4 regions of the Arthrobacter sp. P1_D12 genome follow, and region 1 is predicted to be linked to each of the others. Evidence: riboswitches for the same ligand, from Rfam matches in the RefSeq annotation. Region 1 holds a riboswitch; each other region holds the start of a gene.
What was found. Region 1 has a riboswitch for thiamine pyrophosphate ahead of thiC (phosphomethylpyrimidine synthase ThiC). Riboswitches for the same ligand answer to the same signal wherever they lie in the genome.
Positions count from the first base shown of each region.

Region 1 (4,604 bases):
GTGCCAGCCCGCGGTCTTTTCGAAGCCGAGCGTGCCTACATAGAAATCATGCGCCGACTGGACGTCGCCGACCTGCAGGTGGACGTGCCCGACGCCGGCGGCGGCCTGGCGCTGGCCTGCCACGGACTCCTCGGTCAGGTATTGCTGCAGGTAGCGCTGCGGCGGCAGGGCGAGACTGTCCATGACGACGTTCTTGCCCTCCCAGGACCACGCCGCCCGCGGCCGGTCCCAGTACAGCTCGATGCCGTTGCCTTCGGGGTCGTTGAAGTAGAACGCCTCGCTGACGAGGTGGTCCGCGCTGCCCGTGAAGGACTGGGGCTCGTACTGGGCCGCGGTGGCGATGGTGGCCGCCAGGGAGTGCTGGTCCTCGAAGAGGAGGGCGGTGTGGAAGAGCCCGGCCTCGCCACGGGAAGGAAGAAACAGGTCCGGGGCAGGCGCCAGATGCACCAGCGGCTTCTGCTGGCGCCCAAGGTAGAGCCCGCCGTCCTGTTCGGCCACAGTCTCCAGGCCGAGGGCGCGCTGGTAGTAGTCGGTCATCAGCTTCATGTCGCCGACCTTGAGCATCACGGTGCCCATGGTGAGTTCGGCAGGAAGGAGGTCTTGGGTGCTGGCTTCTGCGGTCATGACAACGCTCCGTGGATTTGTTAGCCGCCGGCCTTCGGCGACTCTATATAAAGCTAAATTACTTGAAGCTTCAATTTATTCCTCATGACCGCCTGGCGCCCGGTCCACCGGCAGCCCACGCAGCACGATATGCCGGATCTGGCGGAGCGTGGCCGGATTGCTCCGCGGATCCTCGGCGGTGACGAGGACATCAGCACTTGCCCCTTCACCGATGGACTCCGCGCCGAGCCAGGTCCGCGCCGACCAGCTCGCGGAGTCGAGGGCGGCAGCGGCGGCAAGGCCGGCGGCGTGCAGGGCCTGAATCTCGTCCACGATCCTGCCATGGCTGATCACGCTGCCGGCGTCGGTACCGGCGTAGATTGCCACCCCGGCCTCGTGGGCTTCGAGGATCCGCTCTGCCCGGCGCTCCCACAGCCAGCGCATGTGGGCTGCGTAGCGGGGGAACTTGGCCGCCGCCCGGGCGGCGATGTCCGGGAACGTGGCGATGTTGATCAGGGTGGGCACGATCGGAACACCCTGTTCGAGGAAGCGCGGCAGGTGCCGCGGCAGCAGCCCGGTGGCGTGCTCGATGCAGTCGATCCCGGCGTCGAGCATGTCATCGAGGGTGTCTTCGGCGAAGCAGTGTGCGGTGACGCGGGCCCCCTCATCGTGGGCGGCCCGGACGGCGTCCTTGACCGTCCGGGCGGGAAAACTGGCGGCGAGATCGCCGGCGTCGCGGTCGATCCAGTCCCCCACGAGCTTGACCCAGCCGTCGCCCGCGCGGGCCTGCTTCCGCACGGCCTCGACGAGATCCTCCGGCTCGACCTCGACGGCCAGGCCCGGCAGGTAGCGCCGGGTCCTCGCGAGGTGCCGGCCCGAGCGGATGATCCGGGGAAGGTCCACGCGTTGCTGGAGCCAGCGTGTGTTGTGGACGGCGCCCGCGTCGCGGACCAGGAGCGTCCCGGCGTTGCGGTCCGCCAGGGCCTGGAATTCCGCGGTGTCCTCGGTAACGTCCCCGCCCGGGCCGAGGCCGATGTGGCAGTGTGCGTCCACGAGACCGGGCATGACCCAGCCGTCCAGCACGAGCTCCGGCGCGGCCGCGGGCCGGCGAAAGGTCAGCCTGCCCTCCACCGACCACAACCCGTAGCAGACCTGGTTCGCCGCCGTGAGGATGGGCCCGCTGAACTCGATGATGCTGGTCATGGCCTAAAGCCTAATCCGCATGGCAATCCGCGGGCCCAGATCATCGAGCCCCAGCTGCGCTTCGTGGATCCGCAGGGCAGCCAGCGCCTGCCCGGGCCGGGCGATTTCCTCGAACCCGCAGCCCGCGTAAAACGGCGCATTGAACGGGACGCCGGCGAAGGTGCAAAGCGTCATCCATGAATAGCCGCGGCCCCGGGCCGCATCGAGGGCCGCCTCCACCAGGGACCGTCCGATCCCCCGCCTGCCAAAGTCCGGCTGCACGGAGAGTTGCTCCAGATGGGCCTGGCCGCCGAGTTCGTCAACGCGGGCAAAGCCTACGGGCGGAGTTCCGGCGACAAGTATGAACAGCGGCTCGACCGGCGCCGTCAACTGCGGAGCCGGGAGCGGCCGGTTCCCCAGTTCCTCTATGAGGACGGCGTCTGCTGCGGCCTCGAAAGCCGGCAGCGCCGGGAGATCTTCCGGCGTCGCGGTCCGGATGCGGGGCAGCGCCTTGGGCAGAGTCACCGTGCCACGTTAACACCGCGGCCCGCCGCCCGCGTCACACTCGACGGCCGGCCGGAGGTGCGTGGTAGCTTCGTCTACGACCACACGGGTGCCCCTGCAGGGGCTGAGATCGGGCTGACGCAGCCTGCGACCGTTGAACCTGTCCGGGTAATGCCGGCGAAGGAAGTGAGTATTTCCGTGAACTCCCAAGTGACACAGCACAGCCCTGCCCACAATGAGTCAGCCCCCACTGGGCCAGCCCAGCACGGGTCTGCCCAGCACGGGTCTGCCCCAAGCCAGCCTCCGGCCCCCACACAGTCGCTGAAGTCCCACTCGCTGGCCTTCAGCACGGACCCGGAGCACGGCATCCGCGTGCCGGTGACCGAGATAGCCCTGGAACCCTCCCCGGGCGGCGTCCGGAACCCGCCGTTCCGGGTCTACCGCACTGCCGGCCCGGGCAGCGATCCCGTCCGCGGCCTCGAGCCGTTCCGCACCCCCTGGATTGAAGCCAGGGCGGACACCGAACCCTACGCCGGCCGCGAACGGGAGCTGCTCGACGACGGCAAATCGGCGGTGCGCCGCGGTGCGGCGTCGGCCGAGTGGCGGGGCGGCCGGCCGGTGCCGCGCCGCGCCGTTGAGGGCAGGACCGTCACGCAGATGCGCTACGCCCGGGACGGCGTGATCACCCAGGAAATGCGGTTCGTCGCGCTGCGGGAGAACTGCGATGTGGAGCTGGTGCGCAGCGAGGTGGCCGCGGGCCGCGCGATCATTCCCAACAACGTCAACCACCCCGAATCCGAGCCGATGATCATCGGCAAGGCGTTCCTGGTGAAAATCAACGCCAATATCGGCAACTCCGCCGTGACCAGCTCCATCGCCGAGGAGGTCGACAAACTCCAGTGGGCCACGCAATGGGGCGCGGACACCGTCATGGACCTCTCCACCGGGGACGACATCCACACCACGCGCGAGTGGATCATCCGCAACTCCCCCGTCCCCATCGGAACGGTCCCGATCTACCAGGCGCTGGAGAAGGTCAACGGCGAGGCCAATGCCTTGACCTGGGAGATCTTCCGGGACACCGTGATCGAACAGTGCGAGCAGGGCGTGGACTACATGACCATCCACGCCGGCGTGCTGCTGCGCTACGTGCCGCTGACGGCCAACCGGGTCACCGGCATCGTGTCCCGCGGCGGCTCCATCATGGCCGGCTGGTGCCTGGCGCACCATCAGGAGAATTTCCTCTACACCCACTTCGACGAGCTGTGCGAGATCTTCGCACGCTACGACGTCGCGTTCTCCCTGGGCGACGGGCTGCGGCCCGGCGCGACGGCGGACGCCAACGACGCGGCACAGTTCGCCGAACTGGACACCCTGGCCGAACTCACCCAGCGGGCCTGGGACTTCGATGTGCAGGTCATGGTGGAGGGCCCCGGGCACGTGCCCTTCCACCTCGTCCGGGAAAACGTGGAACGCCAGCAGGAACTCTGCAAGGGCGCCCCGTTCTATACGCTCGGGCCGCTCGTCACGGACATCGCACCGGGCTACGACCACATCACCTCGGCGATCGGCGCCACCGAGATCGCCCGCTACGGCACCGCCATGCTCTGCTACGTCACGCCCAAGGAACACCTCGGGCTGCCGAACAAGGACGATGTGAAGACGGGCGTGATCACTTACAAGATCGCGGCCCATGCCGCGGACCTCGCCAAGGGCCACCCCGGCGCGCACGAACGCGACGATGCGCTGTCCAAGGCGCGGTTTGAGTTCCGTTGGCGGGACCAGTTCGCGCTGTCCCTGGACCCGGTCACGGCCGAGGCCTTCCACGATGAGACGCTTCCCGCGGAGCCGGCCAAGACAGCCCACTTCTGTTCGATGTGTGGTCCGAAGTTCTGCTCCATGCGGATCAGCCAGGATATCCGGGACGAATACGGTTCAGCTGATTCGCAGGCGGCCCTGGCGCAGATGGCGGCCGGAATGCGGGCGAAGAGCAACGAGTTCCTCGCCTCGGGCGGCAAGGTCTACCTGCCGCAGCCCTCGGTGGGAGGACGCGCAGCTTCCTAGGAGGCCCGGGCGTGCTGGTGCCGGCTGACCTCGGCGATGTAGGAGCGGATGGCCCGGTCCCCTTCGGCTGAATCCTGGGGCCGGTGCCCTCCCGGCGCCGTGCGGTGCAGGGCGCCGGTCTCGCGCAGGTAGCCGGCGATTTCCTCATACAGCGGTTCCCAGCCGCCGGTCAGGACCAGGGTCGGCACCCCCGGCACGATCTGCAGCGGGGCTTCCCACGGCGGCGCCTGCAGGCGGAGCCGGCGCGCAGC
Region 1 covers NZ_JBFUAR010000010.1:24,411-29,014, forward strand. The annotation lists gene AC1DZV_RS09385 (VOC family protein) at 1-624, opposite strand, end outside; gene AC1DZV_RS09390 (amidohydrolase family protein) at 700-1,806, opposite strand; gene AC1DZV_RS09395 (GNAT family N-acetyltransferase) at 1,810-2,310, opposite strand; TPP riboswitch at 2,385-2,492, shown strand; gene thiC (phosphomethylpyrimidine synthase ThiC) at 2,488-4,353, shown strand; gene AC1DZV_RS09405 (alpha/beta fold hydrolase) at 4,350-4,604, opposite strand, start outside.

Region 2 (4,604 bases), on a different contig from region 1:
CCAGTCGCCCATGCCGGGGCCGCCGTTGGTGGCGTGCCGGTGGGGCGCGTGGTGGTAGTCGAGCAGGGTGGTGGTCTGGGGGTCAACGCGGAGGATGACGTCGCCGCCGTTGCCGCCGTTGCCGCCGTCGGGACCGCCGAGGGGCTTGAACTTCTCGCGGTGGACGGAGACACAGCCGTGACCGCCGGTACCGCCGGATACGTGCAGTACTACCCGGTCTACAAAGCTCGCCACGTGGATCTCCTCAGTGCTGTTCCCCGGCCCCCCAAAGGGGCCCAAGATGATTGTAATGCGGTTAAAACACCGGTGGAGCGGACCTAATGGCCCGCCCCACCGATTTAGAACTTATTGTTACTCTGCAGCTGCAGCAGCCACGATGTTCACAACGCGGCGACCACGGCGGGTGCCGAACTCGACAGCACCGGGGGTCAGGGCGAACAGGGTGTCGTCGCCGCCGCGGCCTACGCCGGCGCCCGGGTGGAAGTGGGTGCCGCGCTGGCGGACGATGATCTCGCCTGCGGAAACTACCTGGCCACCGAAGCGCTTGACGCCGAGGTACTGGGCGTTGGAGTCACGACCGTTGCGAGTGGAACTCGCGCCTTTTTTATGTGCCATTTGAAATGCCTGCCTTCAAAAATTCTGGGGAATCTGCTGGAACCTGAACAGTAACGAGGAGTTACTTGATACCGGTGATCTTGACCTTGGTCAGTTCCTGACGGTGGCCCTGACGCTTCTTGTAACCGGTCTTGTTCTTGAACTTCTGGATGACGATCTTCGGACCACGGAGGTCTTCGAGGATCTCAGCCGTAACCGTTACCTTGGCCAGGTCCGCAGCAGCAGACGTGACTTTGTCACCGTCCACCAGGAGCAGTGCGGGCAACTCAAAGGTGCTGCCGGCTCCACCGGGGACGCGGTTCAGGGTAACGAAGTCTCCAACGGAAACCTTCTCTTGGCGGCCGCCTGCGCGGACAATCGCGTACACCACTGGGGAACTCACTTCTCTCGACGTTTATTACTAGATTTGCGTGCGGAACCAGGGGCCAAATTGTTTGGACCGGCTCACGCTGTGCCTCAACGCCGGTGGATTCCCCGGGGGAACCCATGAGCTACCCCCGGAACAAATCCATTTGGAATTCCAAGTGGACTGTTCTCAGGGTCATAACCCAAGTGTTGGCGTAAGCACCGAAGATCTAGAATACGCTAATTTTGCCTTCGGCCGCAAATGAGGCTGGTTCCGGCGGGTAGTCCGTGATAGGCGCCACAGCGTCTTGATGCAAAGTCCCCGCCAATGTTCTTGGCCGGGATCTTGACCATCCTGAGCTGTGTTGCCGCAACGACTTCCGGAACCGTGCCCCACCATCGTACCGGTAGTCCGGACCAGCTCGCGTCAGGCGTACAGCCGCGGCGCGTCGAAGAAGTCCACTTCGTAGCGCGATGACTGCCGGAAGGCCAGGGCCATGGCCTCCCGCTCGCTCTCCGATGCCCGCCCGGCCGCCGTGTCCGTGTACGCGATGGCCTGCCGGGTCGCGGCGGCGAAGTCCTCGTCGGCGTAGGTCCGCAGCCAGCCGGCGTAGGGGTGCTCCCAGGGGGCGCCGCCGGCCAGGAACTCCCGGTGCAGCGTGGAACCGACCTCGGCGTAGAGCCAGAAGCAGGGCAGCGCCGCCGCCACGAGGACGCCATAGCTGCCGGAGACCGAGGCGGCCAGCAGGTGGTCCACATACGCTTTCGTGACCGGGCCCAGGGTGGAGGCCGTGGGGCGGGCGCTAAGCCAGGACCGGTGCAGCTCGGATTCGACTTCCAGGCAGGTCTGCGCCGAACGGGCCCAGAACAACTGCTCGGCCTCGGTGGGGGCAATCGCCGCGGCCCGGGCCAGGACCCGGGAGTAGCCGTTGAGGTAGATGGCGTCCTGGGCGAGGTAGTACGCGAACTCGTGTTCGGGCAAGGTGCCGTCGGCCAGTCCGCGGACGAAGTCGAGGGCGTAGATCGCCTCAAGATCGCCCGCGGCTCCTGCGCGCAGGGCTGCGGCGAACTCCCCCGCCGCAGGACCGTGCCCGGCCGGGCGGTGCTGGCCGCGCTGGCCGTCTTTGAGGGCCTGCCCGCCCTGGAGGTGCTGGAGGTGGTGGAAGTGGTGGACCGGGCCGTTGCCGGTGCCGACGTCCAGGGCCGAGGCTTCTCGGAGCGCGCCCAGCAGCCACGGTTTGACTTCGCGCAGCGCCGCTTCCCAGTCCCCCACCCGGGCCTGCACGGTGGCCATGGCCGAGGACAGGGAGCAGCCGGTGCCGTGGCTGTTGCGCGTCGCGATCCGCTCCCCCGGCACCACCACCGTTTCCTGGCCGAGCAGGCCGCCGGTGTTGACCAGCGCGTCCGGGCAGCCGTCCGCGGCGCCGTTGCCGGCTTCGGCGTCGTGGCCGGCGTCGTGGCCGTCGACGTCGTGGGCATGCCCGTCCCCCGGTCCGCCGCCCTGGAGGTGTCCGCCCTTAACCAGGACAGTGGTGCCGGTCAGGGCGGCCAGCCGCTTGCCCTGCGCCAGGGCCTCGGACCAGTCGGCCGCGACGGGCTCCTTGAGCAGGATGGCGAGTTCGGCGAGGTTGGGCGTGATGAGGTCCGCCAGCGGCAGGAGGCCCTGCAGGGCGGCCTCGGCGGATTCCTGCAGGAGCCGGTCCCCGCTGGTGGCGACCATCACCGGGTCCAGGACCACGACGGCGGGGCGCATCTTTTCCAGCCAGACGCGGACGGCGTCGATCACGGCGGCGTCACCGAGCATGCCGATCTTGACGGCGTCGATGCCGATGTCGTCGCTGATGGCGTCCAGCTGCGCCGTGAGGAACGCCGCCGGGGGAACGTGGACGGCACGCACGCCCTGGGTGTTCTGCGCTGTCAGGGCGGTGATGGCAGCCATGCCGTAGCCGCCGTTCGCCGCGATGCTCTTCAGATCGGCCTGGATTCCGGCCCCGCCGGAGGGATCGGAGCCGGCGATGGCCAGCACACGGGGAATGCGCGGCGGCGTCGGCAGAGACTCGCTGTGCAGAAAATTGGGCGGGAGGAACTCGGACGGATTCGGTCTCGCGGACAAGGCAGACATCCCTTCGCCGGTGCTAACCGGACAGGTTCAACGGGTCTGGATCTCAGCCGGCCCGATGCCCGGCACCCCGTGTCAGTGTTCCAGCCTAGCCGCTGCCACCCTGCGGACCCGTTAACGCACGAGCGGGCCCGGGCCCGGGCGGACGTATGTTACGTCTGCCCTGACCCGGACCCGCAGCCCGACCAGTCGAAATAATGACCGGACGGGGACGTGGTCAGTCGCGGAGGACTACAGCTCCGACGCCGGCACGCCGACGCCGAGGATGATCGGCTCGTTGCCGGCCGGGAGGGACGCAGGCCTGGCCGCAGCGGGAGCCTTGGCCTCGTGGACCGATCCGGCCGCGGCCGGCCGGGTTGCCTCGCGGTGCTCCACGGAGGTTTCGTTGGCTGCACCCTGGGCGCGGCTGGCACTCCGGTTGCGGCGTGCGCGGCGGCCGCGCAGCGTCGTGGTGTCAGCCGTGCGTGACGCCGGCGCCTCCGCAGCGCGGACGGCCGCCGGCGCCTCGGGCGCCGTGGCTTCCGGTGCGGCAACAGCCACTGCCTGACCGGCGGCCTGGCCGGCGGTCTGGTCCGGCTTGCCGGCCTCTGCTTCGCCCAGGTTTGCGAAAGCCTCGGTCAGCAGGTCCAGGGTCAGGGCCGGTGACGGCGCGTCCTCCGCGTGCTCGACGAAGGGCAGGGCCACCTGCTCGCCGCCAAACGTCAGCACCGTTGCGGGGCGGCCGGCTGCCTCGTCGGCGGCTGCGAGCTGCGTGACGGCGTCGACGGCGGCCTGGCGGGCCCCGGCGTCGCTGGCTGCGGCTGCTTCCCCGTCGTGCAGGTGCGCGGCGTGCGCTGCGGCAGCGATGTTGGCCAGCGCGGCCCGGGTGGCCTCGGCCTTGGCGTGGCGTTCGGCCTCGGTGGGTTCGGCGTGGACGGGCGCGGGTGCGGCCGGCGCGGTCTCTCCGCCCTGGCCTCCCCTGCCGCGGCGACGGCTCTTGCGTTCCGGTCGGGCAGCAGGCTGCGCCTCGGTGCGCGGCACATAGTGCTCCGCGGCGACCGTGTTGGCGCGGCGGTGCTCCACCGGCTCGTCGTGGGTGACGATGCCGCGGCCCGCACATGTTTCGCACTGTTCGCCGAAGACTTCCAGCAGCCCGGTGCCCATCCGCTTGCGGGTCATCTGCACGAGGCCCAGCGAGGTCACCTCGGCCACCTGGTGCTTGGTCCGGTCCCGGCCCAGGCACTCCACCATGCGGCGCAGCACGAGGTCGCGGTTGGATTCGAGCACCATGTCGATGAAGTCGATCACGATGATGCCGCCAATGTCGCGCAGGCGCAGCTGCCGGACGACTTCCTCGGCCGCTTCCAGGTTGTTCTTGGTGACGGTTTCCTCGAGGTTGCCGCCAGAGCCGGTGAATTTGCCGGTGTTGACGTCGACCACGGTCATGGCTTCGGTGCGGTCGATCACGAGCGAACCGCCCGAAGGCAGGAAGACCTTCCGGTCCAGGGCCTTGTGGATCTGCTCGTCGATGCGCCAGGCCGCGAAG
Region 2 covers NZ_JBFUAR010000023.1:76,935-81,538, reverse strand. The annotation lists gene obgE (GTPase ObgE) at 1-234, opposite strand, end outside; gene rpmA (50S ribosomal protein L27) at 352-615, opposite strand; gene rplU (50S ribosomal protein L21) at 677-985, opposite strand; gene AC1DZV_RS16875 (bifunctional hydroxymethylpyrimidine kinase/phosphomethylpyrimidine kinase) at 1,388-3,082, opposite strand; TPP riboswitch at 3,065-3,162, opposite strand; gene AC1DZV_RS16870 (Rne/Rng family ribonuclease) at 3,311-4,604, opposite strand, start outside.
Region 2: linked by a shared signal. The riboswitch ahead of AC1DZV_RS16875 (bifunctional hydroxymethylpyrimidine kinase/phosphomethylpyrimidine kinase) and the one ahead of thiC (phosphomethylpyrimidine synthase ThiC) in region 1 are both predicted to bind thiamine pyrophosphate.

Region 3 (4,604 bases), on a different contig from region 1:
AGCGAGCCCGTCTCCGCCGGCGAATAGCGGCGCATCGCCACCGTGGTCAGCTCCGTCCCGGACGCCACCAGCGCCGCCCCGAGCCCGTCCAGGCTCGGCGCACCGCCGGTTCCCATGATGAGGCGGGAGCCGAGCCTTACGCCGTCGACCACGAACGGATCGGCCACCGCACCGGTCATGGGGACGGCCTGTGTTCCTGCGAACGTCGTCTCGTTCATGCTGGTCATCCTCCCTGGACTGCCGTGACAAGTTCGACGTCGTCGCCGTCGGCGAGCGCCGTGGCGTGCCACTGGCTGCGCGGCACCACTTCGGCGTTGCGGGCCACGGCGACACCGAGCTTCCGCCCGTCGGCAGCGCGGCCGTCGGGGCCGATGCTCCGGCCCGTGAGCTGGCTGACGAGTGTGGAGACGGAGGCGCCGTCGGCGACGCTCTGCTCCGTTCCGTTGAGTCGGATGTTCATGCTGCTTCCTTCTTGGGGCTGTCCCCGGACGTATCCGGGATGCGGGAAAAACGGTCGGGGCGGAACCCGGCCCAGCGCGGGTCCGGCGTGAAGTCCATGAGTTGCCGGCACACGACTGCAGCGGCGGGGGTCAGCAGGACGCCGTGCCGGAAGAATCCCGTGGCGATGATGAGCCCCGGGACGTCCCCGCCGTCCGGTCGTGCGACCCGCCCCAACAGCGGGGCGTTGTCCGGTGTGCCGGGCCGGGCCCGCGCCGTGGCTTCCAGCAGCTCCAGCTCGGCGACCGCGGGCACCAGCTGCTGGGCATCCCGCAGCAGCTGGTAAATGCCGCCGGCCGAAACCGCGTGGGGGTCCGACGGCCCGTCCTCGCGCTGGGTGGCCCCAATCACCACGGTGCCGTCCTGGCGGGGGACGATGTACACCGGGACGCCGCGCACCATGCCCCGCACGGTGGCCGTGAGCAGCGGCTGCAGATGCGGGGGCACGCGAAGCCGGAGGATGTCGCCGTAGACGGGGCGCAGCGGCAGCGCCAGTCCTGCGGGCAGCTCCTCGAGCCCGGCGGCGCCGAGCCCGTTGGCGACCACGGTTTCCGCTGCCCGCACGGAACCGCCGCCGGCCAGCCGCACACCCGCCACCTGTCCGTCCTGCCACAGCAGGCCTGCCGCGCGCCGCCGGACGAAGCTGCCGCCTTCCGCACCGAGCACGCCCGCGAGCCGGGTGATCAGCAGGCGGGGGTCCACCTGGTGGTCGGCCGGGATCTCGAAGGCACACGAGATGCCGGGACTCAGCAGGGGCTCCCGGGTGCGTGCCTCGCGCACTGTCAGTGGCTCCACGGCCAGGCCGCACGCCTGCTGGACTTCCCTCAAGTCCGCGAGCGCGCGCCGGTCCGCCGCGTCGGCCCCCACCGCCAGGGTCGGCGTCGTTAAGTAGCCGGTACCCGCCGGGGAATCCGCGCCGGCGGCACCGGCGTCGAGAGCCGCAGCGAATCCTGGCCACAACCGGGAGGCCTCAAGCATCAGTTCCAGGAGCTGCTCCTCCTGGTAGTGCAGTTCACTGACGGGGGCCAGCATGCCGGCCGCGGCCCAGCTGGCTCCGCTGCCGGGAGCATCATCGATCAGGACCACGGATCGGCCCGAGCGGATGGCCTCGAACGCGATGCCATGGCCGATCACCCCGCCGCCGATCACGGCCACGTCGGCAGTCGAATCCCCCGCGATGATTCCCTCTGCGGTACCGGGCCCTGTGTCACAAACCTGGGCGGCGGCGTCATTTGCGGCTCCGGCCGCACGGCCTGCTCGTGTGCCCATGAAGAATTCCTTCCCTACGCCGGTACTAGCCGGATCAGGTCAAGCGGTCGGCTCTGACGCCCTCTCAGCCGGGCAGCGGCGACATGGCTGCTGCGGGCTCCCGCGGTATGCGCCCAGTTTAGAGGAACTAGGCTGGTCCCATGAGCCAGGACCCTCTCCACACCACCGCCCGCCTCTATCTCTGCACCGACGCCCGCAGGGACCGCGGCGACTTCGAGGACTTCGTGGACGCCGCCTTCGCCGGCGGCGTGGACATCATCCAGTTGCGCGACAAGTCGCTCGAGGCCTCCGAGGAGCTGGAACTGCTGGAGGTCCTGCACACCGCAGCGCAGCGCCACGGGCGTCTGTGGGCCGTCAATGACCGGGCGGACATCGCCTCCCTGTCCGGGGCTCCGGTGTTCCATGTCGGTCAGAAGGACATTTCGCTCGACGCCGCCCGCGGCTTTCTCGGCAAGGATGCCGTGATCGGCCTGTCCACCCACAGCCCGAAGCAGGTGGACGCCGCCATCGCTGCCGCGCCCGGCCGCAAAGGACTCGATTACTTCTGTGTTGGCCCCGTGTGGGCGACGCCCACCAAACCCGGACGCGCCGCCGTCGGCCTCGATCTGGTGCGCTACGCCGCCCAGGCGATCGGCGGGGCGGACACGGAGGGAACCGGCAAGGTCAACGAAAGCCTGCTGCCGTGGTTCGCGATCGGCGGGATCGACCTCAGTAACGTGGAGCAGGTAGTCGATGCCGGTGCCCGGCGGATCGTCGTGGTCCGGGCGATCACCGACGCCGCTGATCCGGCCCACGCGGCCGGAGCCTTGCTGGCGGCGCTGGACGCCGCCGCATCCTAAGCAGGTCCCCGGCCCGTAATACCGGCCGGCACTGAAACTATCCGGCGAGACCCAGCTCCGTCATCCGGCGCGCGTGATTCGCTGCGAGTTCGGCCGCCAGGCCGTTGACCAGCGCCCGGGCGCCGGCGTCGTCCAGCCCCGACAGTCCGCCGAGGAACGCGTGCTCAGCGCTGACACGCTGGGCGTGGTTCAGGACCTCCCCCAGCAGGCGCCGGGCCCACAGCGCCAGGCGCGACGCGAGCCGGGGGTCATCGGCCAGGGCCGCCTTGAGGCGGGCCTGCAGCACGGCCGTGGACTCACCGGTGGAGCGGACCTGCCCGATCAACTCACGGGTCGCGGCGTCGACGTACCGGCCCACGACGCCGTAAAAGTCCGCGGCGACCGTGTCGATCACGTAGGCCTTCATGAGGGCCTCGTACCAGTCCGACGGGCGCGTGCGTTCGTGGAAGTGGTCCACCGAGGGCTGGAACGGCAGCATGGCGGCCTCCGTATCCAAGCCCATGTGTTCGAGGCGGGTTCGGACGAGTTCGTAATGCTGGAACTCGACCACCGCCATCCTGCCCAGCACCGCACGGTCATGCAGCGTGGGCGAATACCGGGCACTCGAGGACAGCCGTTCGAAGGCGGAAAGCTCGCCGTACGCCAAGACTCCCAGCAGGTCGGCGATGAAGCTGTTGTAGAGGGCCGGATCGTCCGCAGTTGCGCTCATCATCCAAGACTAATAGCGGAAATCGGGCTACCCTGATTTTCGTGTCCCATCATCGCCTGACCCCCAGTGTCCACGAGCAGCAGAACCAGCTTGCCGGGGCCCTCAAGGCGTTGCGCACCACGCTGGAACTGCCCGGCCCGTTCCCCGAAGTTGTGCTGCGCGACGCGGAGGCGGCAGTGGCCGAGCACAAGCTCCCGGACCTTGACCTCACGCATGTCGAGTTCGTGACCATCGATCCGGCGTCGTCCACCGACTTGGACCAGGCCCTCTTTATCGAACGGAGCGACGGCGGCTACAAGGTCTTCTATGCCATCGCCGACGTCCCCTCTTTTGTCGCCCCGGGCGGGGCGCTCGACGCCGAGACCCGGCGCCGCGGCCAGACCTTCTACACCCCGGACGGCCGGATTCCGCTGCATCCGGAGATCATCAGCGAGGCCGCCGGCAGCCTGCTCGCCGGGCAGCTGTGCGCTGCTTTCGTCTGGGAGTTCGAGCTCGACGCCGCGGCAGAGGTCGCCTCGGTCCTCGTGCGCCGGGCACAGGTCCGCAGCCGCGCGAAGCTCAACTACAAGGGCGTGCAGGCCGAGCTCGACGCCGGCACCGCGTCGCCCGTGCTGCAGCTGCTGAAAGAAGTAGGCATTAAACGGGTGGAACTGGAACGCCTGCGCGGCGGCGCGAGCCTGAACATGCCGGAACAGGAGATCCAGCAACTGCCCGACGGCGGCTACCGGATCGTGGCGGCCCCGCCGCTGCCGGTGGAGGACTGGAACGCCCAGATTTCACTCATGACCGGGATGGCCGCCGCGGCGCTCATGCTCCAGGGCAAAGTCGGCATCCTGCGCACCATGCCCGCCCCGGACGAGGCGTCACTGCGCCACTTCCACCGGCAGACCCACGCCCTCGGCAAGCCCTGGGACGGGGAAATGCGCTACGGCGAGTACCTGCGGACCCTTGACCCGACGGACCCCCGGCAGCTGGCCATTGTGCATTCGGCCGGGATGCTCTTCCGCGGTGCCGGATACACACCCTTCGACGGCACAGTGCCCAACGCCGCCGTCCAGGCCGCCATTGGCGCCGCCTACGCCCATTCCACGGCACCGTTGCGGCGGCTGGTCGACCGCTTCGTGCTGGTGATCTGCGAGGCCCTGAGCAACGGCACCGAAGTTCCTGCCTGGGCCCGGGAGGCGCTGCCGTCCCTCCCTGCCATCATGGGCACCTCGGACCAGCTGGCCGCGAAACTGGAGCGGCTGTCGCTGGACACCGTTGAGGCGGCGCTGCTCGTCAACCACATC
Region 3 covers NZ_JBFUAR010000005.1:409,181-413,784, reverse strand. The annotation lists gene AC1DZV_RS06410 (thiazole synthase) at 1-218, opposite strand, end outside; gene thiS (sulfur carrier protein ThiS) at 224-460, opposite strand; gene thiO (glycine oxidase ThiO) at 457-1,767, opposite strand; TPP riboswitch at 1,761-1,881, opposite strand; gene thiE (thiamine phosphate synthase) at 1,908-2,606, shown strand; gene AC1DZV_RS06390 (ferritin-like fold-containing protein) at 2,644-3,318, opposite strand; gene AC1DZV_RS06385 (RNB domain-containing ribonuclease) at 3,357-4,604, shown strand, end outside.
Region 3: linked by a shared signal. The riboswitch ahead of thiO (glycine oxidase ThiO) and the one ahead of thiC (phosphomethylpyrimidine synthase ThiC) in region 1 are both predicted to bind thiamine pyrophosphate.

Region 4 (4,604 bases), on a different contig from region 1:
CCGCCAGCGGCAGGAGCAGCAGTTCGAACGCCAGCGCCACCGACGCCGACACCCAGTCAATGGAGAGCGCCAGGACCAGGGTGATCAGGGTGACCGCCGTGAACTTGGCGAGCGGGTTGGCCCGGGTCAGCAGCGCATGGTTGCCGCGCAGGCTCAGTGCGTCCCTCACGGCGAAGCTCCCTCCCGCAGCTGAAGATCCGGGCCGGGAGCGTCCGCGGCTGCGGGTTCCCGTGGCCGGAGGCGGAGTTCGGCGCCACCGAGGACGGCGCTGAATTCGGCGTCATGCGTCACGGACACGACGGCGGTGCCGGCGTCGAGGAGCTCGGAGAGGAACGAGGCGAGTTCGGCCCAGGTATTGGCATCCTGGCCGAAGGTGGGCTCGTCCAGGACCAGCACCTGGGGGTGCGCCGCCAGCACCGTGGCTACCGAAAGGCGCCGCTTCTCGCCGCCGGAGAGCGTGTAGGGGTTGGCGTCCACAAGCTCTGTCAGCCGCAGCCGCTCCAGCAGTTCGTCCACGCGGTCTTCGCCGTAGCCGAGGTGGCGCGGGCCGAACATGAGCTCGTCGAGGACCTTGCCGGTGACGAACTGGTGCTCGGGCTCCTGGAAGACGGTTCCGATCCTGGCGATCAGCTGCTGGGCCTTCCACCGGTAGGGATCGGGTCCGGCGCCATCGCGTAAGCGGCCACTGGAGCGACCACTGGAGCGACCACTGGAGTGACCAGTGGCGGGACTGCTCAGCTCCGCCGTGGCCGAGACCGTTCCCGCGACGGGCCGCAGGAGACCGGCCAGCGTCAGCGCCAGGGTGGACTTCCCCGTGCCGTTCTGTCCGGTGATGGTCAGCGCCTCGCCGGCGCGGACCCGGACCGAAACCCCGGACTGGACCGGACGCGGCGCGATGGTGCGGAAGCCGTCGCGCAGCCCGGCCCGCCGCGGCCGCTCGCGGGACACCGCGAGCGCGTCGGCCGCGAGCAGAGTCTGTCCCGCGCCCCGCGCCGGTGTCCGCATCCGCGTCGCCGGGACGTAGCCCGGCACCCAGACGCCCGCACCGGTGAGCATGTCCCGCGCCTCGGCCAGGACCCGGTCCGGCGGTCCGTCAATCAAGACCGCGGAGTCCGTGGCGGACCCTGGCTGGAGCACCACGATCCTGTCCACCAGGTCTTTCCAGACCCCCACCCGGTGCTCCACGACCACCAGCGTGGCGCCCGTCTTGTCCAGGCAGCGGCCGACGGCGTCCCGGACCTCCAGGACGCCCGCGGGGTCGAGGTTGGCGGTCGGCTCGTCGAGCAGGAGCAGCCCTGGCCGCATCGCGAGGATCCCGGCGAGCGCCAGCCGTTGCTTTTGTCCGCCGGAGAGGGCCGCCGTCGGGTGGTCCAGCGGCAGCTGTCCCAGCCCGACGTCGTCGAGGGCCTCGCGCACGCGCGGCCAGATCTCCGCCGCCGGGACGGCGAGGTTCTCCGCCCCGAAGGCGACGTCGTCACCGAGGCGGGAGAGCACCACCTGCGTTTCCGGGTCCTGCTGCACCAGCCCGGCGCGGCCGCGCTGCGCCCGTGGCGCGGCACCGTCGATCAGGAGGCTGCCGGTCTCGTCTGTGTTCTCGGCGTCGCCGGAGTCGCCGGGGTCGCCGGACGCGCCGTCGCCCAGCACACCGGCCAGGGCGTGGAGCAGCGTCGACTTGCCGGCGCCGGAGGGCCCCAGCAGGAGCACGCGCTCCCCCGGCCGGATGTCCAGGTCAAGGCCGCTGACCGCGGGCCTGGTCCGTCCGGCATGCCGCCAGCCCCAGCCGCGGGCCGTGACGGCGGCCGGCCGGACGCCCGGTGAAGATCTCATGATTCTCTGCAGGATTCAGCGACGGGGCTCAGGAAAAGACGGGCTCCGTGGCGGCCTTGCGGGAGGCAAAGGAGCCCAGCACTCCAGTCTTCGCCAGGCCGCGGGTGGCGAGCCAGGCCAGTCCGCCGGCAATCACTGCGCCGGAGATCGTCGTGAAGACGATGTAGGCGAGCTTGTCGCCGGCCTCGTAGGCGATGTTCCAGCCCCACGGCAGGAATGAATCGTTCAGGCCGCAGAAGAGGCCCGCCCCGGCGCCGGCCAGCACGGAGACGGGCAGGTTGAACTTCTTGTAGAGGAAGGCCGCGAAGACCAGTTCGGCGCCGAGGCCCTGCAGGATGCCGGAGATCAGCACCGTGGTGCCGTACTGCGAACCCATGATGAGCTCGCCGGTGGCCGCGACGGTTTCGCAGAAGAGCGCGGCGCCCGGCTTGCGGATGATGAGCATGCCCAGCACCGCCGGGATCATCCAGCCGCCGGCGTAGAGTCCGCTCAACGGCGGGTAGACCGCGTTGACCGGAGTCGAGATCAGGTTCGCGCCCTGGGACCAGGCCCAGAAAATGACGCCGCCGGCAACGGCGATCAACGCGGCCACCACAATGTCCACCACACGCCAGCTGTAGTTGCGCCGGGCGGATGAACGGCTGGCGGAACCATGCTGTGCTGAAATATCTGTCATGTCGTCCTCCTGAGGAACAGGAGGGGAGGGTGCGCCGGCCGGTCTCGGCTTCCGCCGCCCTCCGCGCACCCTGAGAACTCGACTCCCTTGCGCCGGTACTAACCGGATCAGGTTCGAGGGTCTGCGGCTGTCCGCACTCTCAGCGCCCACCAAAGGTTTCCCCGGATTGTTCCGGCGATGCCCGACGGCGGCGCTCCCCTGTCGTAATTATTTTCGCCCTTGTGGACTGGCTCAGTTTACACCCGGACGGCCGGGTTTTCAGTGGTGTGCCGTCACAATCGTGGACCGGACGGCGGAAGTCCCGGCGGCCCGGAAAACCCTCTTGGTAGAGTCGTCGTGCCGGACCCCCGGACCCGCCAGCGGGCGGCCTCGTCACCCACCGGAAAGCTGGAATATTTTGTCGCACACACCGGTCACCCAAGATCCTTTCGGGGAATACGATCCCGACTCCAGTGAGCCGCAGCCGCAGGGTTCCCTGGCGGTGCTCATCGGCCGCGTGCTGGCCGAGATAGAGGCGCTCCAGTTCGCGTCGTTCAGCAAGGATGACGCCCTGGACCTCGGGCTCCTCCTTGTCGAGCTGGGCAGGCAACGCTCGCTGCCCATCGCCGTCGACATCACCAAAGGCGAGCAGGTGCTCTTCCACGCCGCGCTGGACGGCGCCACACCGGACAATGAGCGCTGGATCAACGCCAAGAAGCGCACCGCCATGCGGTACGAGGTCCCGTCCCTGCTGGTGGGCCTCCGGGCCCGCGCCGCCGGCGGAAGGATTGAGGACAACGCCTGGTGGGATCAGTCGGAGTTCGCCGCCCACGGCGGGGCGTTCCCCATCTACGTGCGCGGCACGGGCGCCGTCGCCGTCGCCACCGTCTCCGGCCTGCCCCAGAAGGCGGATCACGAACTCGTGGTCGAGGCCCTGCGGATGGTCCTCACCCCGGAACGCTAGGCTAGGGGAAAACCGTTCCCGTCCCAAGGAGACCGAAGAATGAACATCCTCATCAAGCTGCTCGGCACCGGCGTCAGCCTCCTGGCCGGCTTTGCCGGCACCAAGCTGGTGGACACCATGTGGGAAAAGTCCACGGGCAACAAGCCGCCCAAAGGCCAGGAGGACGACGTTCCCACGACCCTGCGCTCGGCCCTGACGTTCGCCCTGATCTCCGCATCGGTCAGCGCCATCATCCAGGTGCTCGCCAACCGCGGCACCCAGCGCGCGATCACCCGCTTCGCCAAGACCCAGGACGTCGTCTGACCTGACCCGACCAGCCGCGGCGCCCACCGCGGCAGTCGAAGGCCCCGGCCGCGTCCGTCGATGTGCCGGCCGGGTCCGCCGGGCCGTACGGGTCCGCCGGGCCGTACGGGGGCTCAGCGGTCGTCGTCGTCCGCTCCGTGCGTGGCCGCATGCTGGGCGGCCTTCTGGACTACCGCCTCGAGCTCGTCGGAGCTCAGCAGCTCCGGGTGCAGGTGCTTGGTCCGGTAGCCGGCCCGGCCCACCATGTGGGCGGACACGGGCACGGTGAGCAGCTGGAAGAGCCAGGCCACCAGCAGGACGGGCCACACCGACCAGGTGCGCATCTGCAGGCCGAGGGCCGCCAGCAGCAGGAACAGGCCGAGGACCTGCGGTTTGGTGGCCGCGTGCATCCTGCTCATGAGGTCCGGGAAGCGCAGCAGCCCGATGGCGGCCGCGAGGGACATCAGGGCTCCGGTCACCATGAACACGGCGGAGACGGCGTCGATCACTGTGTCAGGATTCACGGACGCCCTCCCGCCTGTCGGCCACGAACCGGGCCACGGTGACCGAACCGACGAAGCCGATCAGGGAAATCGCAACGAGCAGCATCAGGTTGTTCAGGTGCCGGTTGGCGGCCATGTCGATGCACAGGGCCGCGCCGAAGATGGCCAGCAGCACGTCGGCGGCCAGAACCCGGTCCAGCAGCGAGGGCCCCCGCGCGATCCGGACGATCGCCCCCGCGGCGGCCAGGGACAGTACGACGGCGGTCACCGTCAGGACGGTCTGCATCATGCGGCGGTCTCCTGTGTCAGTGCGGAAAGTTCGGCTTTGGTCCCCATGATCCGGATCAGCCCGGCCTCGGTGTCCCGGACCTCT
Region 4 covers NZ_JBFUAR010000018.1:138,454-143,057, forward strand. The annotation lists gene AC1DZV_RS14735 (energy-coupling factor transporter transmembrane component T family protein) at 1-169, opposite strand, end outside; gene AC1DZV_RS14740 (ABC transporter ATP-binding protein) at 166-1,827, opposite strand; gene AC1DZV_RS14745 (ECF transporter S component) at 1,856-2,503, opposite strand; TPP riboswitch at 2,570-2,713, opposite strand; gene AC1DZV_RS14750 (heme-degrading domain-containing protein) at 2,901-3,446, shown strand; gene AC1DZV_RS14755 (DUF4235 domain-containing protein) at 3,486-3,749, shown strand; gene mnhG (monovalent cation/H(+) antiporter subunit G) at 3,863-4,210, opposite strand; gene AC1DZV_RS14765 (MrpF/PhaF family protein) at 4,242-4,520, opposite strand; gene AC1DZV_RS14770 (Na+/H+ antiporter subunit E) at 4,517-4,604, opposite strand, start outside.
Region 4: linked by a shared signal. The riboswitch ahead of AC1DZV_RS14745 (ECF transporter S component) and the one ahead of thiC (phosphomethylpyrimidine synthase ThiC) in region 1 are both predicted to bind thiamine pyrophosphate.